2 regions of the Pantoea sp. LMR881 genome follow, and region 2 is predicted to be linked to the other one. Evidence: predicted binding sites of a transcription regulator. Region 2 holds the regulator's gene; the other holds the start of a gene.

Region 1 (5,726 bases), 910 kb from region 2:
GCGCCCCGGAAGCGGTGGTAGTGAAAGAGCGTGAGCGCATGGCCGATCTGGAGCAATCGAAAGCAAAACTGATTGAACAGCAAGGCGTGATTGCGGCATTGTAAACGTTTAGTCTGATCGCTTAATTATCAAGCCGGGCTAGCCCGGCTTTTTTCATTTATTTGAGAAAGATTTGGAAAAGATAATGAAGACTACCGCAACGCGACACGATCTTATCGTGCGCCCAATCGCTGCTGCCGACAATCCGCATATTGCACAGGTTATCCGCGATGTTTCCGCAGAGTTTGGGCTAACTGCCGATAAAGGTTATACCGTTTCCGATCCTGACCTCGATCGGCTGTTTGAGCTGTACCGCGCGGAACACAGCGCCTACTGGATTATTGAATATCAGGGCAAGGTCATGGGCGGTGGCGGTGTCGCTCCTTTGGCCTGTAGCGCCCCCGATATTTGTGAACTGCAAAAATGTATTTCCTGCCGGAAGTGCGCGGGCTGGGTTTAGCGCGTGAACTGGCGATGTGTGCAATGGAACATGCGCGCCAGCGGGGCTTTCGTCGCTGCTATCTGGAAACCACAGCCAGCCTGACGCGCGCGGTTAAACTCTACGAATCGCTGGGTTTTGAGCTGACAGACAACGCGATGGGCTGCACCGGACATAACGACTGTGAAGTACGGATGTTAAAAGCTCTCTGAGAGAATGCTCGCCATCTCTTTTTCCCGTTTCTCCCCGTTTAGGGGGAGAACATCATGCATGGCCACAGAAGAGATTAAAAAGCCGGGACGCCGCTGTGGAAACGCAGCTCGTTATCGGGTTCAGTGATTAACTGCCTTTCTGTTTCTCCAATCGCCTTTACACGCGGTGCGATATCCTTCGGCGAAATCTGCGCAGCCAGTGCTAAGTAATCCTGATAGTGGCGCGCTTCCGAACGCAGCAGCGAGATATAAAATTTCTCCAGCTCACTGTCCAGATAAGGCGCCAGGCTGGCAAAACGTTCGCAGGATCGCGCTTCGATATAGGCACCACAAATCAGTTTATCCACCAGCGTATCCGGCTCATGCGTGGTCACTTCGCGCAGCAGCGATTTGGCGTAGCGGCTGGAGGTGATTTTTTGGTAAACCAGCCCGCGTGACTGCATAATTTCCCAAACCTGATAAAAATGGTGCAGCTCTTCTTTAATCAACAACACCATTTTTTCGACCAGATCATCCGCCCACGGCAGTTCATTACGAACAATGATGCTTTTGGTCAGGTTCTTGTGCGCGTTGATAAAATTGCTGTCACCATCCTCACGGAAGATGAAATTTTCATACGGCTTCAGCCAGGCCAGAATGGCGTCGCCGCTCGGCTTGTCAGCCACATATTTGCGGATCAGCCAGACAGCGGTTTGCGCTGCTTTTAGCTCACAGACCAAATGATCGGTCAGTAACAGCGTCAGGTTTTCCGGCTTGCGCGCCTCGTCAATCCAGGCTTGTGGGGTACGGCAGCGAAGGAACTGAAGGACAGGTTCAAGTAAAAGTGCGTAGTTCATCGAATTAAAACGTGACTGGAAAAGAGAGAAAGGCGGAGCATGCTCCGCCTGCTAAATTAGTGGCGGATGCCATCATCCTCATCGTCAATGGCTTCGCCATCGTCTTCATCTTCAGCGTCGGGGTCTTCAAAATAGGTTCCCCAGCCGTCGTAATCGACATTGTATTTACCGGCCAGATTCACCAGTTGTTCAACCTGCGCGTCAATCAGTTCCGGGTTCAGCGCGGCTTCGCTGAGGATATCGACGCACATCACCGTACTGCCATCTTCCAGCTCCAGCTCTTCCGGCTCGGTCACTTCGTAACCCAGCTTAAAGGCATCAACCGCCGCTTTTTCCAGCGAATCGAAGTTGTTGCAGGAGAGATGATGCTCAATGGTATAGAGCGCGTCGGGATCGCTGCCATCCTCCAGCAGCTCTTCAATGATCAGGCGCGTCTCTTCACGCTGCTCTTCCAACAATGCTTCATATGCCATGGCGATGTCCTCTCTGAGTTCGGCAATAAACAATTATTTTCCCACACTGCCCGGCGCGCCACTACACAAAACGAAAAGTTTATTCGCGCTGGGGTTGAAAATGCATATTCATACGGTTAGATTGAATTTTAATTCATTTAGTATGGTTACATGGAGTGCTGTATGAGTCAGCTTTATCAACGCCATTTCCTTAGGCTGATGGATTTTTCCCCTGCCGAAATCGATTATTTACTGACCCTTTCTGCTGAATTAAAACGTGCTAAAAAAATGCGAGCGAAACGCAGTATCTGAAAGGCAAAAACATTGCGCTCATCTTCGAAAAAGACTCGACCCGTACACGATGCTCTTTCGAAGTTGCCGCTTACGATCAGGGCGCTAACGTGACGTATCTTGGCCCAAGTGGCAGCCAGATTGGTCATAAAGAGTCGATGAAAGATACCGCGCGCGTGCTGGGCCGCATGTATGACGGCATTCAGTATCGCGGTTACGGCCAGCCGCTGGTTGAAACTCTGGCTGAGCATGCTGGCGTACCGGTCTGGAACGGTTTAACCACGGAGTTTCACCCGACTCAGCTGCTCGCCGACTTGCTCACGATGCAGGAACATCTGCCCGCTAAAAAGCTGAATGAGATGACGCTGGTCTATGTCGGTGATGCACGTAACAACATGGGTAACAGCATGTTGGAAGCCGCGGCGCTGACAGGCCTGGATCTGCGTCTGGTGGCGCCAAAAGGCTGCTGGCCAGAAGAGGAGCTGGTTGCGCATTGCCGTCAGGCAGGGGAGCAAACCCACGCTAAAATTACCCTGACCGAAAATATTGCTGAAGGCGTAAAAGATGCCGACTTCATCTATACCGATGTTTGGGTATCGATGGGCGAAGACAAAGCGGTCTGGGAAGAACGCATCGCGTTACTGCGCGGCTATCAGGTCAACAGCGCGATGCTGGCGCAGACCGGCAACCCTGAGGTGAAGTTCCTGCACTGCCTGCCCGCTTTCCACGATGATCAAACCACGCTGGGTCGTCAGATGGCGGAACAGTACGGTTTGCATAACGGTATGGAAGTCAGTAACGAGGTATTTGAATCCTCACACAGCATTGTGTTTGACCAGGCTGAAAATCGCATGCACACCATTAAAGCGGTAATGGTCGCCACGCTGGGTCAGCGTTAATTTAACCGTTATTCATCAGGTTGCAGATACTATGAGCGCAGGCGCAAACGTTTTCCTTGCGTGCGATTTATCCTTGAAGCAAATTAATGGATGCGTATAATGCGCCACAATTTGCCGGAGGAAACATGCAACAGTGCAGCGGACAATTTGACGCTCAATCTCGCCTGAATGCAGGCGGCGTGTTTCTTTCCGTCATCGACCCGATCTTAAAAAAGCCCCTTATGCAGGGGCTTTTTTTGCCTGTCATCCGGCCGCGCAGAGGAGAGAGCTATGGCTAACCCGCTATATCGCAAGCACATTATTTCAATTAACGATCTCAGCCGTGACGAGCTTGAGCTGGTGCTGCATACCGCCGCGCAGCTCAAAGCCAACCCGCAGCCGGAGCTACTGAAACACAACGTTATCGCAAGCTGTTTCTTTGAGGCCTCGACCCGTACACGTCTGTCATTTGAAACCGCTATCCATCGTCTCGGTGCCTCTGTGGTGGGGTTTGCCGACGGCAGCAATACCTCGCTGGGTAAAAAAGGCGAAACCCTGGCTGACACCCTTTCCGTCATTAGCACTTATGTGGATGCGATTGTGATGCGCCATCCGCAAGAAGGCGCAGCGCGTCTGGCAACGGAATTTTCTGGCGGTATCCCGATTCTGAACGCCGGTGATGGCGCGAATCAGCATCCGACCCAAACGCTGCTCGATCTGTTTACCATTCGCGAAACACAAAGTCGCCTCGATCATCTCAACGTGGCGATGGTGGGTGATTTGAAATATGGCCGCACCGTGCACTCACTGACGCAGGCGCTGGCTAAGTTTGATGGCAACCGCTTCTTCTTTATCGCGCCCGATGCGCTGGCAATGCCGGCCTATATCACCGACATGTTAGACGAGCAGAATATCGCCTGGTCACGCCATGACAGCTTTGAAGAGGTGATGCCGGAGCTGGATATTCTCTACATGACGCGCGTACAGAAAGAGCGTCTCGACCCCTCTGAATATGCCAATGTGAAAGCGCAGTTTATCTTACGCGCTGCCGATCTGGCCGGTGCGCGTGACAACATGAAAGTGCTGCACCCGCTGCCTCGTATTGACGAAATCACCACCGATGTCGACAAAACGCCCTACGCCTGGTATTTCCAACAGGCCGGTAACGGCATCTATGCGCGCCAGGCTCTGCTGGCATTAGTCCTCAACAGCGAACTCGCCCTGTAAGGAGCAATCACGATGACTCACGATAATAAGTTACAGGTCGAAGCAATCAAACGCGGCACGGTCATCGACCACATTCCCGCGCACGTTGGCTTTAAGCTATTGTCTCTGTTCCGCCTGACTGAAACGGAACAGCGCATCACTATTGGTTTAAACCTGCCGTCGGGTGAAATGGGCCGCAAAGATCTGATCAAAATTGAGAACACTTTTCTTACTGACGATCAGGTTAATCAGCTGGCGGTCTATGCACCACACGCCACAGTGAACCGCATTGATGAGTATGAAGTGGTCGCAAAAATTGCCCCAACGCTGCCGGAACGTATCGAACGTATCCTGACCTGCCCGAACAGCAACTGCATCAGCCGCAGTGAACCGGTGTTCTCCAGCTTTGCGGTAAAACAGCGCGCTGATGATGTGCATCTGAAGTGTAAATATTGCGAGAAAGAGTTCGCACGCCACGTGGTGCTTGGTCACTGGTAATCACTCTTGTCACCTTTATAATGATTTTTTCGGCGGCGTAGTGCCGCCTTCGTGCCAAAACTCAGGAGCTAAAATGTCTCGCGAAATCAGTACGGAAAAAGCACCCGCTGCAATCGGCCCTTACGTCCAGGGCGTTGACCTTGGCAGCATGATTATTACCTCTGGTCAGATCCCGGTTAATCCTGCCACGGGTGCAGTCGCAGATGACGTATCAGCGCAGGCGCGTCAGTCTCTGGAAAATGTGAAGGCGATTGTTGAAGCGGCTGGTCTGAAAGTCGGCGACATTGTAAAAACCACCGTGTTCGTGAAGGATTTGAATGACTTCGCTACCGTGAATGCGACCTATGAAGCCTTTTTTACCGAGCACGACGCCAGCTTCCCGGCGCGTTCGTGTGTGGAAGTGGCTCGCCTGCCGAAAGATGTGAAAATTGAGATCGAGGCGATTGCCGTTCGCCGCTAAGGCTACTCCCCGGTTTTCGTTCAGTGGATGGGCGAAAACCGGGGTGACGGTATCAGGCCCGTTGTTCAGACGGACGCCACACCCACAGCGCGGCAATAACCAGCGCGAACAGGGTGCCGAAGCCAACACCGGTTGCAACGGCCGGCGCGCCAGCTTTAATCGCCAGCGTATACAGTCCTAACATCACCAGCATCGCGCTGTTTTCCCCAAGATTCTGCACCGCAATTGCATTCCCCGATCCCACGCTGCGTTTGCCGCGCGCCTGTAACAGCGCATTGAGCGGCACCACAAAAAAGCCACCCAGTGCACCGATCACCATCAGCAGCAGATAAGCGTGCATCAAACTCTGCTGCACAGAGAAAATCACCACCATCACGCCAATCAGTACACCCGCAGGCATACAGCGACGCACCGT
Region 2 (5,726 bases):
AGGCGCAGCGCATGGATTTGGTCGCTTCGCAGCAGCGTCTTGCCACCAATCAGATTATTCAGGTACGTCAGGCCCTCACTACTTTACGTGAGCAATCCCAATGGCTGGGGGCTTCAAATTTGCTAGGCGAGGCTCTGCGCGCGCAGGTTGCACGCTTACCGGAGATGCCTAAATCTCAGCAAATTGACAATGAAATGGCGCAGCTGCGCGTGCAACGTCTCTATTATGAAGATTTGCTGGAACGTCAGGATGCGTTACGTAAAGCCCATCAGGCCGATGGTCAGCCATTTACCCCTGAGCAGAAACGCATTCTTGATGCCCAGTTAAAAACACAACGAGAGCTGCTTAACTCACTGATCTCTGGCTGTGATACGTTAATCCTTGAGATTACCAAGTTAAAAGTGGCTAACACTCAGCTCCAGGACGCATTGACCGAAGTTAAAGATGCCACGCATCGCTATCTGTTCTGGACCGCTGACGTCAGCCCCGTCAGCCTGAGTTACCCCGTTGATTTAGCAAGGGATCTGTCACGCCTGCTGTCGCTTGATACGTTAGGCCAATTGGGCAAAGCCCTGGCGATGATGTTTACCAGCCGGGCAACGGTGTTACCGATTTTAGGTGCGGTACTGCTGGTGGGATTCAGTATCAGCTCTCGCCGTCATTTTAATGCGTTTCTGGCGCGTGCCGCCGGTAAAGTCGGTAAGGTCACACAGGATCGCTTCCGCTTAACCATTCGCACTGTGTTCTGGTCAATTCTGGTTGCGTTACCGCTGCCTGTTTTGTGGGGCGCGCTCGGTTACGGCTTACAAAATGCCTGGCCCTATCCGGTTGCCGTGGCGATTGGTGATGGCATCACGGCTACGCTGCCGCTGCTCTGGGCATTTATGATCAGTGCCGCGTTTGCGCGTTCTAACGGATTGTTTATTGTCCACTTTCGGTGGCCACAAACCCGCGTCGCACGCGCAATGCGCTATTACTCATTGAGCATTGGCCTGATCGTGCCGCTGATTATGTTGCTGATTGCCTTTGGCAACCTGGAAGATCGTCAGTTTTCCTCATCGCTTGGTCGTCTCTGTTTTATCCTGATTTGCGGCGCCCTTAGCCTGGTCACGGTGAGCCTGAAACGTGCCGGGATACCGCTCTATCTCGATAAAGAGGGCAATGGTGACAATATCATCAACCGCGTACTGTGGAACCTGATGATTGCGATTCCGTTACTGGCCGCCCTCGCCTCGGCGATCGGTTATCTGGCAACGGCGCAGGCGCTGCTGGCCCGTCTGGAAACGTCGGTGGCAATCTGGTTTCTGCTGTTAATTATCTACCATATCATTCGTCGCTGGATGCTGATTCAGCGTCGCCGCCTTGGTTTTGATCGTGCCCGACAGCGACGTGCTGACATGCTCGCTAACCGCGCACGAAGTGAAGAGGAAAAAGAGCAAAGCGCGCAGAATGTTGATGCCATTGAAGTGGAAGAGCCTGTTATCGATCTCGACGCGATCAGTGCGCAATCGCTGCGGCTGGTTCGTTCGATTCTTACGCTAATCGCTCTGGTTTCTGTGATTGTATTGTGGTCAGAAATCCATTCAGCCTTTGGCTTTCTGGAGAATATCCGCCTGTGGGATGTCAGCACGTCTGTTCAGGGCGTAGAGAGCATTCAGCCGATTACGCTTGGTTCAGTGCTGATTGCCATTCTGGTGTTTATTATCACAACGCAGATGGTGCGCAACATGCCCGCCCTGCTGGAACTGGCTCTGTTGCAGCACCTCGATTTGACACCGGGTACGGGGTACGCCATTACCACTTTAACCAAATATCTGCTGTTACTGATTGGTGGCCTGATCGGTTTTTCGCTGATTGGTATTGAGTGGTCAAAACTGCAATGGCTGGTCGCCGCGCTCGGTGTGGGATTAGGTTTTGGTTTGCAGGAGATTTTTGCCAATTTTATTTCTGGTCTGATTATCTTGTTTGAGAAGCCAATTCGTATTGGCGATACCGTGACGATTCGCGATCTGACCGGCAGCATTACCCGCATCAATACCCGTGCAACCACCATCACCGACTGGGACCGCAAAGAGATTATTGTGCCGAATAAGGCCTTTATCACTGAGCAGTTCGTTAACTGGTCGCTGTCAGATTCGGTCACGCGTGTGGTTCTGACGATCCCGGCGCCTGCCAAAGTGAACAGCGAAGAAGTGACGAACATACTGAAGCAGGCGGCTGAACGCTGTAGCTATGTGCTGGATATGCCGCCGCCAGAAATATTCCTGGTCGATCTACAACAGGGTATCCAGTTGTTCGAGCTGCGTATTCATGCCGCAGAGATGGGGCATCGCATGCCATTGCGACATGAACTGCACCAACTGATTCTGAAAGGCTTTGAGCAACACGGCATTGAAATGCCCTTCCCGCCATTTCAGGTGCGTATGGAAACGCTGGGCAAAAAGATGCCTGCCAGCAATGGTGCGCCTGCTGCACGAACCTTTAAATCTGGCGGCTTATAGGCAAAAAAACGCCCGGCTGGTCCGGGCGTTTTAACGACTGGTTACTGCTTAACGAACGCTTCGCCCTGCTCGATATCTTTTTTCAGGGTTTCTAACATGCCGTCAAGCGCCTGCTGTTCGTAACGGCTTAAGTTGCCTAAAGGCCTGCGCTCAACGATACCGCTTTTACCCAGCAGCAAAGGTTGTGAGAAGAAACGCGCATACTCACCGTCGCCCTCAACATAAGCACATTCCACTATGTTCTCTTCACCCTTAAGCGCCCGCACGAGCGATAAGCCAAATCGCGCTGCTGCTTGTCCCATAGAGAGTGTCGCTGAGCCGCCACCGGCTTTGGCTTCAACCACTTCAGTGCCCGCATTTTGAATGCGCCGGGTTAAATCTGCGATTTCCTGATCGCTGAAGCTGACATCATTGACCTGTGACAGCAGCGGCAAAATAGTCACACCTGAATGCCCACCGACTACCGGCACTTCAATTTCACCTGGCGATTTGCCTTTTAGCTCCGACACAAAGGTGTTGGCACGAATAATATCCAGCGTCGTCACGCCAAACAGCCGGTTTTTATCATACACGCCGTGTTTTTTCAGGACTTCAGCGGCAATGGCCACGGTGGTGTTGACCGGGTTAGTAATCACACCAATCAGGGCCTTAGGCGCTGTCTGTGCCACCTGATCGATCAGGTTACGCACGATGCCGGCATTGACATTGAACAGGTCGGCACGGTCCATGCCTGGCTTACGCGCGACGCCAGCAGACATCAGCACCACATCCGCACCCTGTAGTGCAGGTGTAGCATCTTCACCGCTAAATCCTTGAATTTTTACAGCAGTGGGAATATGGCTGAGATCAACTGCAACGCCCGGCGTAACCGGTGCAATATCGTAGAGGGACAGTTCTGAACCCGCAGGAAGCTGCGTTTTGAGTAAAAGTGCGAGCGCCTGGCCTATGCCACCCGCGGCACCGAGAACGGCAACTTTCATTCTTAACTCCTTATTAAGGTGGGGCAGAGAAGAGCCGAAATTCCATCTGTGTCAGACCTTAATCAACTGCTCAGGCGATGACGAGTATCCGCACTCATTCTACGTGCTTGCGCACTTAATTTCCGGATTCATAACTGACTAATCATCTACTTACCTTGATGTTTCAGGGTGCAGGCAGATGACAGACACATGATCCCGATGAGTTTACTCAGTGCGGAAAAAGGTGCGCAGTCAATTGCTTAGCAGCCTGAAGCATGCCGGATATAACCTGAATGACCGACAACTTTGCCGAGGGCAGACAGAGAACGGCCGTAATCGTTATCTGTTGCTACATCACCCATAGTATAACAACTCTGCAACCATTGTCTGTTTGCCTGCTTAAGGAGCCTTTTGGCCCGGTCACATTTTTTTGTTATTATCCCCGCCCGCTAACCGATTCATGCTGTTCACTTACCAACCAATTGCATAAAAATTCATTTATATGCATAATCCTCGCTCTGCCGTGGGCTGAATCCCGGTTATTCCCTATTTTTATTGGTAGCCTATGCGAAACCCATCAAAACAAGACGATTTGATCAAAGCTTTTAAAGCTCTATTAAAAGAAGAAAAATTTAGTTCCCAAGGGGAAATTGTGCAGGCGCTGCAAGAGGAAGGCTTCGAGAACATCAACCAGTCAAAGGTTTCTCGTATGCTGACTAAATTTGGCGCGGTACGCACACGTAACGCCAAAATGGAGATGGTTTACTGCCTTCCGGCCGAACTGGGCGTGCCGACAACCACCAGCCCGCTCAAGAATTTAGTGTTAGATATCGATTATAACGATGCCTTAGTGGTCATTCATACCAGCCCTGGCGCAGCGCAGCTTATTGCACGTTTACTTGATTCGTTAGGAAAATCAGAAGGGATTCTTGGCACCATTGCGGGCGATGACACTATCTTCATTACCCCTGCGCGCGCCTTTACGGTTAAGCAACTCCACGACGCCATTCTGGTGTTATTCGAACAAGAGCTTTAAATATCGCTTTGTCTACCGGCAGTTAACCTGCCGGTTACGTCCTGTCTCGCACCATCCCTACAACATTAATTTTTTGTTTTAATTATTAAAACAGTGCATACGTGCGCTGATTGTCCCGTTTTTGTTGCCTGAAAAATGGGTCAGACCTTTTAATCGTGATAACCTCTCTCGCTACTTTACGCTGCTTTACACCTGACAATTAGTGTCTCTTCCTGCTTTCAAATTAAACCACAGCCTTATCGACCATGATTTTTCGCACAAAAGGATAAAGTGACGCATATTACTGTTTTAACATGAAATTAACCACTTATGCTCACTTATTCATCGGTTTTTATAACTCATGGTTATTAAAAGTTGCCATAAGGATAAAGAATCACAAAAAAACATTATTAGCAGAGTATTAATTTCTGACGTTATTAGTTCTATACTTCTTTTCGTGATGCAAATCACATCAATAAAAAGAGAAAAACCAACGACGAGGAAAATATTCATGAACATTAAATCAACTATCGCCACCCTGAGTATGCTTTCTGCCCTGTCATTTGGCGTTAACGCTGCCAGCCTGATTTCAAATCAGCAGGCACAGGATATGAACCTGCAATCAATGAACCAAACCATCAGCGTGAGTGGCCGTGACGGCGACCAGACCAACGTCCGCCAGGTACTGTCGCAGAAAGCAGATGCACAGGGCGCAAGCCACTATCGCATTATTGAGAACAATCAGGACGACACTTATCACGTCACTGCTGAGCTGTATAAATAATTAGCTGAAATAAAGATTAACCCATCCGGCGTTTGAAAAATGCCTGAAGAAATCGACGACCCGCTCTCTTTTTTAACGCCGCAGGTTGTTGATTGTAATGAGGAGATAAACTATGAAAATCAAAACAACCATCGCTACCGTTAGCTTACTTTCCGTTATCGCTTTTGGTGCCTCCGCTGCCCAACTGGTTACCGGTGAGCAAGCACAAAACATGCAGCCTGCGGGTACCATAACCATTAGCGGTACTGCAGGTGCGCCAATGGATTATCGTGCTCAGCTTTCACAGAAAGCCGATGCACAAGGTGCCAGTGCCTATAAAGTGATTGAAGCGCGTACCGGCGATAACTATCACATCACTGCAGAACTCTATAAATAATTCCTCGTCAATTTTTGACGAACCCTTTGGCCCCGCTCTCCGGGGCCCTTTTTAATTTATTTCACGTTGAAATGGAACTGGCCCTCCAGCT

The links. Region 2 encodes ArgR, which controls arginine synthesis, uptake and breakdown. Its sites were predicted from a motif close to ANTGAATAAAAATACANT; they were not measured.
Region 1: a site for ArgR is predicted at 2,120-2,137, ahead of rraB (ribonuclease E inhibitor RraB). Genes of this name have one in related genera too.

What each region holds. Positions count from the first base shown of each region.
Region 1 covers NZ_JAPVOK010000002.1:1,801,217-1,806,942, forward strand. The annotation lists gene O3W44_RS10310 (valine--tRNA ligase) at 1-104, shown strand, start outside; partial or broken gene O3W44_RS10315 (GNAT family N-acetyltransferase) at 185-690, shown strand; gene miaE (tRNA isopentenyl-2-thiomethyl-A-37 hydroxylase MiaE) at 765-1,526, opposite strand; gene rraB (ribonuclease E inhibitor RraB) at 1,583-1,999, opposite strand; partial or broken gene argF (ornithine carbamoyltransferase) at 2,162-3,168, shown strand; gene O3W44_RS10335 (hypothetical protein) at 3,255-3,446, shown strand; gene pyrB (aspartate carbamoyltransferase) at 3,439-4,374, shown strand; gene pyrI (aspartate carbamoyltransferase regulatory subunit) at 4,387-4,851, shown strand; gene ridA (2-iminobutanoate/2-iminopropanoate deaminase) at 4,925-5,311, shown strand; gene lplT (lysophospholipid transporter LplT) at 5,364-5,726, opposite strand, start outside.
Region 2 covers NZ_JAPVOK010000002.1:2,714,623-2,720,348, reverse strand. The annotation lists gene mscM (miniconductance mechanosensitive channel MscM) at 1-2,501, shown strand, start outside; gene mdh (malate dehydrogenase) at 2,543-3,481, opposite strand; gene argR (transcriptional regulator ArgR) at 4,026-4,496, shown strand; gene O3W44_RS14650 (YdgH/BhsA/McbA-like domain containing protein) at 4,987-5,259, shown strand; gene yhcN (peroxide/acid stress response protein YhcN) at 5,372-5,635, shown strand; gene O3W44_RS14640 (barstar family protein) at 5,692-5,726, opposite strand, start outside.